DNA from 2 places in the Microlunatus spumicola genome. Region 1 is predicted to be linked to the other one. Evidence: riboswitches for the same ligand, from Rfam matches in the RefSeq annotation. Region 1 holds a riboswitch; the other holds the start of a gene.
The links. A riboswitch is a leader RNA that binds a small molecule or an ion and turns the genes downstream of it on or off. The one in region 1 is predicted to bind cobalamin.
Positions count from the first base shown of each region.

Region 1 (4,279 bases):
CCCGCGGGGGTGGTGCCCAGGAGAACGTCGTGCGCGGCCGCCGGGCCGGTGCCCACCACGAGGGTGAGCACCGTCCCGACCAGCACGAGCAGCAGCCGTCCGCCGTGGCGGACGCGTCGCAGCGGTGCCACGTTCACGCCGGTGTACCGGTCCGGCGGCGACGGGCGCCGAGCAGGGCGACGACCAGAGCGGCCAGCCCCAGCACCAGTCCGGCCCCGCCGAGGGCGCGCGCGACGCCGTCCGGGCGGGTCGTCGCGGTCGACGCACCGGCGTCACCCGCCGGCGCCGACGCGGCCGGGGGGGAGGCGGCCGCTCCCGGCGAACCCGAGGTGGCCGCGACCACCAGCTCGGGCGCCGGGTGCTCGGGCTCCTCGCCGCCTGCCGGGGTGGGCTGGTCCCACCGGACGACCTCGCCGTCGGAGTAGGTCTGGGTCGCCGGCAGCAGCACGGTCCCGGCCGCGGGGAGCGGGCCGACCGAGATCGCGAACTCCTGGTACTCGCCCGGCTCGATGCGGGTGCCGCGCTCGGCGGTCCAGGTCACCGTCCGGACGGCCTTGGTGAGCGTGGTGCCCTCGGCCTCGACCGGCTTCGGCAGCGTCGCCTCGGTCGTGGCCGAGCGCCACCCGGGCACCGGCCGGGTCGAGACGTAGAGGAACGGGGTGTCCTGCGGCAGCTGGACGCTGACCTTCACGGTCCCGGCGGTGGCGGACTCGTTGGGCACGCGGAACGTGAGGGCGCTGAACGCCCCCGGCGTGGTCGCGTCCGCGGAGACGCGGACGTGGGCGTCGGCGTACGAGGCCGGGACGAGCAGCAGGGCGCCGAGGCCGACGGCGGCGCCGGCCCGGAGGAGGGAGGGACGAGGGGTGGTGAGGGTCTTCACGGTGGGGTTCCTGTCGGTACGAGGACGCACCGGCGGCGCGACGAGGCGCGGCGCACCGGGTGCGGGGACGGGAGGGCGGCGCCGACCGACGGGGTCGGTGGCGCGAGGCGCGGGAAGGCTGGTTCAGGCAGCCGGCAGGAGCGGTGGACCGCGCGGGGCGGCCGCGGACCGGAGGGCGGCACGGCAGACGGCCGGCACCCGTCCGACCGGCTGACCGTCACCCGAACCGCGAGGTGCTGGGTGGCCCAGGGCCAGCCCGGCGGCGATGACGACGCGCTGGACGGTGCGCCACAGCCAGGCCTCGCCGCGCGCCAGCAGCCAAGCGGTGGCGAGGACGGCGACGACGTGCAACGCGGTCATCACCCACGCCGGTGCGCCCGACGCCATGACCATGTCGCCTGCCGCGCAGGTGGGCACGGTCGAACCGACGGCGGCGTGGGCGGCGTGGGCGGCGTGCGTGCCGTGGGTGGCGTACGTGCTGGGCGGTAACGCTCCGGGGGCGCAGGCCCGGGCCACCCCCGCGAGACGGAACAGCTCGTGCAGCGCCAGCTGCTCGGCGCCGAGCAGCCCGACGAGGAGCGGGAGGCGCAGGCGGCGCGCGGTCAGCAGCGCGGCCAGCAGCCCGAGGAGCACCGACGCGACGAGCAGCACCCCGGGTCCGGGCAGCGAACCGCCGCCGAGGACGTGGGCGCCCGTCGCCAGCATTAGCGAGGTCCCGCCGAGCACGGCGGCCCGGACGACCCGCACGCGGCCGCCCGTCGGGACCGGGGCCGCGCCACGCAGCGTCCGCAGCCCTGGCACCTCGTCAGCATAGGAGCCTGGGCGGCCGTGCACGCGGTCGCGACGGCCGACGGCACGACGGTCGGGATGGCCCGGCTGATCAGCGACGGCGGGTGGTACTTCCACGTCATCGACGTCGCCGTGCTGCCGCCGCACCAGCGCCGGGGGATCGCCGACGCGATGCTGACCCACCTGCTCACGCTCGTGCGCACGACCGCCGCGCCAGGCGCGTACGTGTCGCTGATGGCCGACCAGCCGGGACGCCGGCTGTACGCGCGCCACGGCTTCACCGACAGCGCGCCGCACTCGGTCGGCATGGTGCAGGTCCTCGGCGGCACGCCCGACTGACCGTCAGGTCGACCCGCCCGCCTCTGGCCGGGGCGGGCGCGGGCCTGTTAGCGTCGGCCCCGAGCTGGTCGTGCACCACGCGAGTGGTGCCAGGGAACCCGGTGAGACTCCGGGACTGGCGCGCAGCGGTGAGGGCGATGGGTGTGGCGATGCCACTGGGACGACTCCGCGAGGAGGGGTCCTGGGAAGGCGCCACAGCCGTGTGACCCCGAGTCCGAAGACCTGCCGGCTCGTCAGTCCCACCCGCCGCAGCCTCGCGACCAGGCCGCCCGACGAATCGAGCCGCTCGTGCCGCCGTCCTTCCGCACCCCCTCCGGTGCCGCCCGCCCCCTCGCCGCGCCGTCCGGCCGCTCGACGCGGGCCAAGACCCTGAGCCTCCTGGCGGTCGTCCTCGCGCTGCACGTGGTCGCGTTCGGGCTGCTGCTCGCCTTCGTCGTACCCGCCCAGCTGCACGTCGGGGCCCAGGTCTTCGGCTTCGGGCTCGGGATCACGGCGTACGTCTACGGCCTCCGGCACGCCTTCGACCCCGACCACATCGCCGCGATCGACAACACCACGCGCAAGCTGATCGCGGACGGGCAGCGCCCGGTCTCGGTCGGCTTCTGGTTCGCGATGGGTCACTCGACGATCGTGGCGATCATGGCCGTGGCGGTCGCGGTGGGCGCCAAGTTCGTGACCTCGCTGCTCAGCGACGGCTCGGAGGCCCGCGAGACGTTCGGCCTGATCGGGACCCTGACCTCCGGCGGGTTCCTCTACCTCATCGGCATCCTCAACCTCGTCGCCCTGATCGGCATCGCCCGGGTGTTCCTCGCGGCCCGCCGCGACGCCATCGACGAGGCGCACCTCGACCAGCTCCTCGCGAACCGCGGCCTGCTCGCCCGCATCCTGCGGCCGCTGACGCGCGCCATCACGCGGCCGTGGCAGATGTTCCCGATCGGCTTCCTCTTCGGCCTGGGCTTCGACACGGCGACCGAGATCTCGCTGCTCGTGCTGGCCGGTGCCGGCGCCGCGTCGGGGCTGCCCTGGTACGCCGTGGTCGTCCTGCCCCTGCTCTTCGCCAGCGGGATGAGCCTGCTCGACTTCCTCGACGGCGTCTTCATGAACACCGCGTACGCGTGGGCGTTCGCCAACCCGGTGCGAAAGGTCTACTACAACCTCGCCATCACCGGGCTCTCCGTCGCCGTCGCCCTGCTGATCGGCACGATCGAGATCGTGGGGATCCTGCACGACAAGGCCGGCTGGACCGACCCGGTCTCCTCGGCGATCGCCTCGATCAGCCTCGAGAACGTCGGGTTCATCGTGGTCGGCCTGTTCGTCGTCTTCTGGGCCGCCGCGATCGGCTACTGGAAGATCGGCCGCGTCGAGCAGCGCTGGACGCACTGAGACCGACGCTTGGCCGCTGAAGACTTCAGTCGAGGTAGCCGTAGCTCGGCAGGAGGTAGGTCTTCCCCGAGTTCGGGCCGGCCAGGTCCTCGGGCCGGTTGCCCACGTTGACGACGACGGTGAGGCCCTGCGCGACCCAGGCGGCGCGGCAGGCGGTCTTGGACGCCTCGACGGTCACCTTCGGGTCGCGGAAGCACAGGTGGTCGGGCGCGACCGTGTAGCCGGCCGTCCGCAGCTCGGCCAGCGTCTCGCCCGCGTCGGGCGACCGGTTGCCGGCGACCAGGACCTGGTAGCCGTCCTGCTCGGCCCGTCGGGCCAGCTCGAGGACGGCCGGGACGGGGCGACCGAGCGGGGCGCCGAACATCAGCGCCGTGTTCTCGAGGTCGAGCACGATCGCCCGTCCGGGCACCGACGCGCGGCTGTCGAGGTAGTCCGCCGCGCCGTCGAGCGCGCGGGCGGCGTCGGCCAGCCACTGCTCGTCGGTCGCGACGGCGAGGACGTCGGGGATCCTGGCCGTCCGGGAGGCGCCGGCCCCGTCGCGCACCGTCAGCGTGACCTCGTACGGACCGGGCCGGGCGTAGGTGTGGGCCACGCGGGGGACCGAGGCGGTCGTGCCGTCGCCGAAGGTCCAGGCCCAGCTCGCGATCGGGCCCTCGGCGTCCCGGGACTGGCGCCCGTCGAAGTAGACCGTCAGGCCGGGCGGTGACGCCGTGGTGAAGATCGCCTGCGGCGGCTCGTCGGGGATGACGGTCGCCCGGAGGTCGTCGACGTCGGTGACCACCGGCGTGGCCGTGGCCGAGCCGCTGAGGTAGCTGCGCACGCCGACGCTGCCGGCACCCTGCAGGGCGGAGGTCGCGTCGTCCGCCACCACCTGCCAGGTGGAGGGCT
Region 1 is NZ_BAAAYR010000001.1:207,854-212,132, forward strand. It holds gene ABD665_RS00905 (copper resistance protein CopC) at 1-131, opposite strand, end outside; gene ABD665_RS00910 (DUF1775 domain-containing protein) at 134-880, opposite strand; gene ABD665_RS00915 (hypothetical protein) at 1,004-1,681, opposite strand; gene ABD665_RS00920 (GNAT family N-acetyltransferase) at 1,709-2,008, shown strand; cobalamin riboswitch at 2,057-2,252, shown strand; gene nicT (Nickel transporter NicT) at 2,297-3,391, shown strand; gene ABD665_RS00930 (PKD domain-containing protein) at 3,417-4,279, opposite strand, start outside.

Region 2 (4,279 bases), on a different contig from region 1:
CTCGACGCGTCCCTCGGGCATCAGGCGGCCCTTCCCTGCGTCTTGCGGAGGGCGGGGTCGAGCGCCGCGCGCTCGGTGCGGACCGCGTCCACGAGGCTCCCGGCCGCGACCTCGCCGAGCTTCACGTGGTCGGCGCCGAGGCGTACGGCGAGGTCCGCGGCGAGGCCAAGGGTCATCCGGCCGGTCTCGCAGTCGATGACCAGAGCGCTGACGCCGGTCGCCCGGAGCAGCTCGGCGGCCTGGCGCGAACGCGCCACCGCGTCCGGGCCCGAGGTGGCGCGACCGTCGGTGACGACGACCAGCAGCGGCCGGCGGCGCGGGTCGCGCAACCGCTCGAGACGCAGCGTCTCCGCGGCGCGGAGCAGGCCCTCGGCCAGCGGCGTACGCCCCCCGCTGGGCAGGTCGGTCAGCCGGCGGGCGGCGACCTCGACCGAGGACGTGGGCGGGAGGGCGAGGACGGCCTCGTTCCCGCGGAACGTCACCAGCCCCACCTTGTCGCGGCGCTGGTAGGCGTCGAGGAGCAACGAGAGGACCGCGGTCTTGACCGCCGCCATCCGCTTGCGGGCGGCCATCGAACCGGAGGCGTCGACGGCCAGCAGGACGAGGTTGGACTCACGCCCCTCGGTCACCGCGTGCCGCAGATCGGTCCCCACGAGCTGGAGCCGGCCGCCCGGCGTACGCCCGCGCACGCCCTGGTGCGGGGCCGCGGCCCGGACGGTCGCGCTGAGGTGCAGCGGCCGGTGCTCGCCGTCGGGCAGCGTCGAGCCGACGGTGCGCCCGGTCGTCGTCACGGCCCGGCTGCGACGTCCGGCCGTGCCCGTCCCGACGCCGCGCGCGGTGAACAACCGCGTGCGGTAGGCCTGGCCCGGCGCGGCGACCGACAGCGCGACGGCCTGCGGCGCGGGGGCCTGCTCGTCCGGTGTCGACGGTTCGGCCGGTGAGGTGGAGGGCTCCGGCTCACGGTCCTGCGGCTGGCCGTTCCCGTCGCCGGTGCTGCTCGGTCCGTCCTGGGGACCGGGGCCCGGCGGGGTCGCGGGCGGGTCGCCGGCCTGGGCGTCGCCCGGGTCGGTCGCGTCGCCCGTGCCCTCGGAGTCGTCGGGCGCGTTGCCCGGTGGCGGCTCCTCCGGCGGGGGAGGGTCGTCGTCGCCGAGCAGCTGGTCGAGCAGGTCCTCGTCGAGGCCGGGCGCGTCGAACGGGTTGCGCCGGCGGCGGTGCGGCAGCGAGAGCCGGGCCGCGGCGCGGATGTCGGCCTTGGTCACGCGGTCGCGGCCGTGCCAGGCCGCGTGGGCGACGGCCGCGCGGGCGGTGACGAGGTCGGCCCGGAGGCCGTCGACCTCGAACGCCGCGCACACCTGCGCGATGAGCAGCAGCTCGGCGTCGCCCAGCTCGACGTGCCCGACCAGCGCCTGCGCGCGGGCGAGGCGTTCGCGCACCTCGGTCTCCGCGTCGGCCCAGCTCGCCACGAACGTGTCCGGGTCGGCGTCGTACGCCATCCGCCGCCGGACGACCTCGGCGCGCAGCACGGGGTCCCGGGGTGCAGCGACCTCGACGGTCAGCCCGAAGCGGTCGAGCAGCTGCGGGCGGAGCTCGCCCTCCTCGGGGTTCATGGTGCCGACGAGGACCAGGCGGGAGGCGTGGGCGATGGAGACGCCCTCACGCTCGACCGTCGAACGTCCGGTCGCCGCCGCGTCGAGCAGCAGGTCGACGAGGTGGTCGTGGAGGAGGTTGACCTCGTCGACGTAGAGCAGCCCGCGGTGAGCCGCAGCCAGCAGCCCGGGGGAGTAGACGACGTCACCCGCGCCGAGCGCCTGGCGCAGGTCCAGCGAGCCGATGACCCGGTCCTCGGTGGCGCCGACCGGGAGCTCCACGAGCTTGGCGGGCCGGCTCGTGGAGACGACCGGGTCATGCGGTCCGTCGGGGCAGCTGGGGTCAGGGTCGGTCGGGTCGCAGCTGAACCGGCACCCTTCGACCACGGCGACCGGGGGCAGCACGGCGGCGAGCGCGCGCACGGTCGTGGTCTTGGCGGTGCCCTTCTCGCCGCGGACGAGGACGCCGCCGACCTCGGGCGACACGGTGGTCAGCACCAGGGCGAGGGCGAGGTCCTCCGAGCCGACGACGGCGGAGAAGGGGAACGTGCGCGAGGCGCGGGCGGTGCGCGCCGTCGGGGGAGCAGGCATGTGCGGGTAGGACCCTCCTGCGGGTGTCCTCGCCCGCGTCCGTGGGTGTGCCACGCAGCAGACGTCCTGACTTCCGGGGGTCACCCGGTCACAGTGGCGGGACCGCTCCGGAGTCGCACCGGATTCCTCTGCTCGCGCTGCGCCCGATCATGTCACAGGGCTACAGGCCCTCCGGAACCGAAGAGCATGAGCAGGCCAACGACGATCAGGTTCAGCCCGTAGCCGACGTGCTGCAGCCCTACCTGCCGGACCAGACCGGGGCGTAGATCGTCCTCTGAGGCTTGCTACAGACCGTGACCGAGTGACCGTTCTTCGTGAAGCGGATCAGCTGATCTCTGTCGTCGGATCGCTCTCGAACGGCGACGAGAGAGTTCCCGTCTGTTGACCAGCTCGCTTTTTGAGCATTGCCGACCAAGCGCTTCGGGTTCCCTCCCGCTGCCGAGATCTTGAAGACGCTCTTCTCGTCGTCCTTCTCGCGGGAGAAGGCCAGCGTTCGGGAATCGGGCGCCCATGCGGGATCTGTGTCGCGGGAGCCGGACATCGACGTCAGCTGCTTCGGCTCTCGATCCGACGCAAGATCGAGCACGAAGATCGCTCCGCCCGGATACCCAGCGACGTCGGTGTCAGAGCTTCCCCAGTAGGCCAGGTACCGGCCGTCCGGGGAGAGTGAAGGATCGTCGAGCTTGCTTGACGTCGTGTCGAACCTTCTGACGACGAGGCCCTGAAGATCGATGAGCTCGAAGAAGTCGTGGTAGTCGGTCTGGTTCTCAGCCGGCCTGTCACGGCATTGAAGCAGGAGGTGGCCGTTGTCGACCTTGCTGATCGAGACATGGCGCACGTACTTGCAGGTGTCGTTCGCTCTGAAGACGATCCGACCGTTGTTCCCGTCGGCGTCCGAGACGTGCACGTTCCCGCTCGGGTCGGAGAAGTAGACGAGTCGACGATCTGCCGTGATGGTGGGCGTCCCGGCGCCGAAGCCATCAGCGGTCAGCCGTGTCAAGACGCGCCCCGAGCCCACGTCCATCACAGCCAGATACGTCGGGTCCTTTGTCGCTGACAGCGGCACGACAACGGCGAAGAGAGGAATTGGTGAGACGGACGCTGCCTGCGCTTGAGGATGGACGTACTCGTTCCACAGCAGGTGTGCCCGGTTCCACCAGAGCGGCGCGTCCGACAGGAAGAACACGCTTGGAAGAACGGCGGCGAGGACGCCGACCAGGATCTTGCCGGCGAGTGAGGATCTCCGGGGTCGACGTCTTGGCTTTTCGTCAGAGCGAAGACGCGTCAGATCGTCAGCTGTGTCCACGGCAGTCCCTTGTCCCCCAGCCGACGCCGCCCCCGGCGTCGGACGACAGTGAGCGCGTACGCCGGCTGTCAATCCGAACAGTGAACCGTACGAACGCCGTAATACTCGGGGAGAAGTTTTCAGGTTTCGCTCGGTGAGATTTCCTGCCTCAGCCGAAGGTGATCAGACGCACCGTCAACCTGGTGTCAGGGCAACCGGCGTTCTGAAGGCTCGCCGTTGTGTTGCGGCGCCTTCCGGGGCAGCTGAAGGACCTCGCCCTCAGATAACGCTCGCGTCCGACAGCGCGGTCGCGTACGCCCGCGAACCCTCCGCGGTCAGGTGGAAGCTCGAGGAGTCCGGGACGAGGGAGCCGAGCGAGGCCAGGACGACCCCGTTGACCCAGGGGGCCTGGCGGTCCGACAGCGCGTGTCCCTCGAACTCCGCGCTCACATCGACGTACCGCGCTCGTACGCCGCCGGCGCGGGCCCGCTGGACGCCGGAGGCGATCGCGGCGTCGAGGGCCTCGCTCTGCGCGCTCATCCAGGCCGCGTCCTGCTCGGCCACGAAGAGCGGGAGGACGTCGGACGCGCGGTGGCCCTGGGGCGTCGGCCGCGAGCCGAGCAGGCGGGGGTAGCCGGTCACGAGGATCTCGGCGTCGGGCGCGCGCCGCCCGACCTCGGAGAGCACCCGGACCAGGGGGACCGTCCGGTCCTGCGGTGCGGCGGCCGGCCCGCCGAGAAACGCGATCCGCCGCTGCGCCCCCGCCTTGGCCGCGGCCCGCCACTGGGCGCCCTGGTCGAGCACGGCCTGCAGCCGT
Region 2 is NZ_BAAAYR010000002.1:341,554-345,832, reverse strand. It holds gene cobO (cob(I)yrinic acid a,c-diamide adenosyltransferase) at 1-21, opposite strand, end outside; gene ABD665_RS10560 (VWA domain-containing protein) at 21-2,177, opposite strand; adenosylcobalamin (AdoCbl) riboswitch at 2,227-2,318, opposite strand; gene ABD665_RS10555 (PD40 domain-containing protein) at 2,416-3,483, opposite strand; gene ABD665_RS10550 (GDSL-type esterase/lipase family protein) at 3,742-4,279, opposite strand, start outside.
Region 2: it holds a riboswitch for cobalamin, as region 1 does, so the genes downstream of both, ABD665_RS10560 (VWA domain-containing protein) here and nicT (Nickel transporter NicT) in region 1, are expected to answer to the same signal.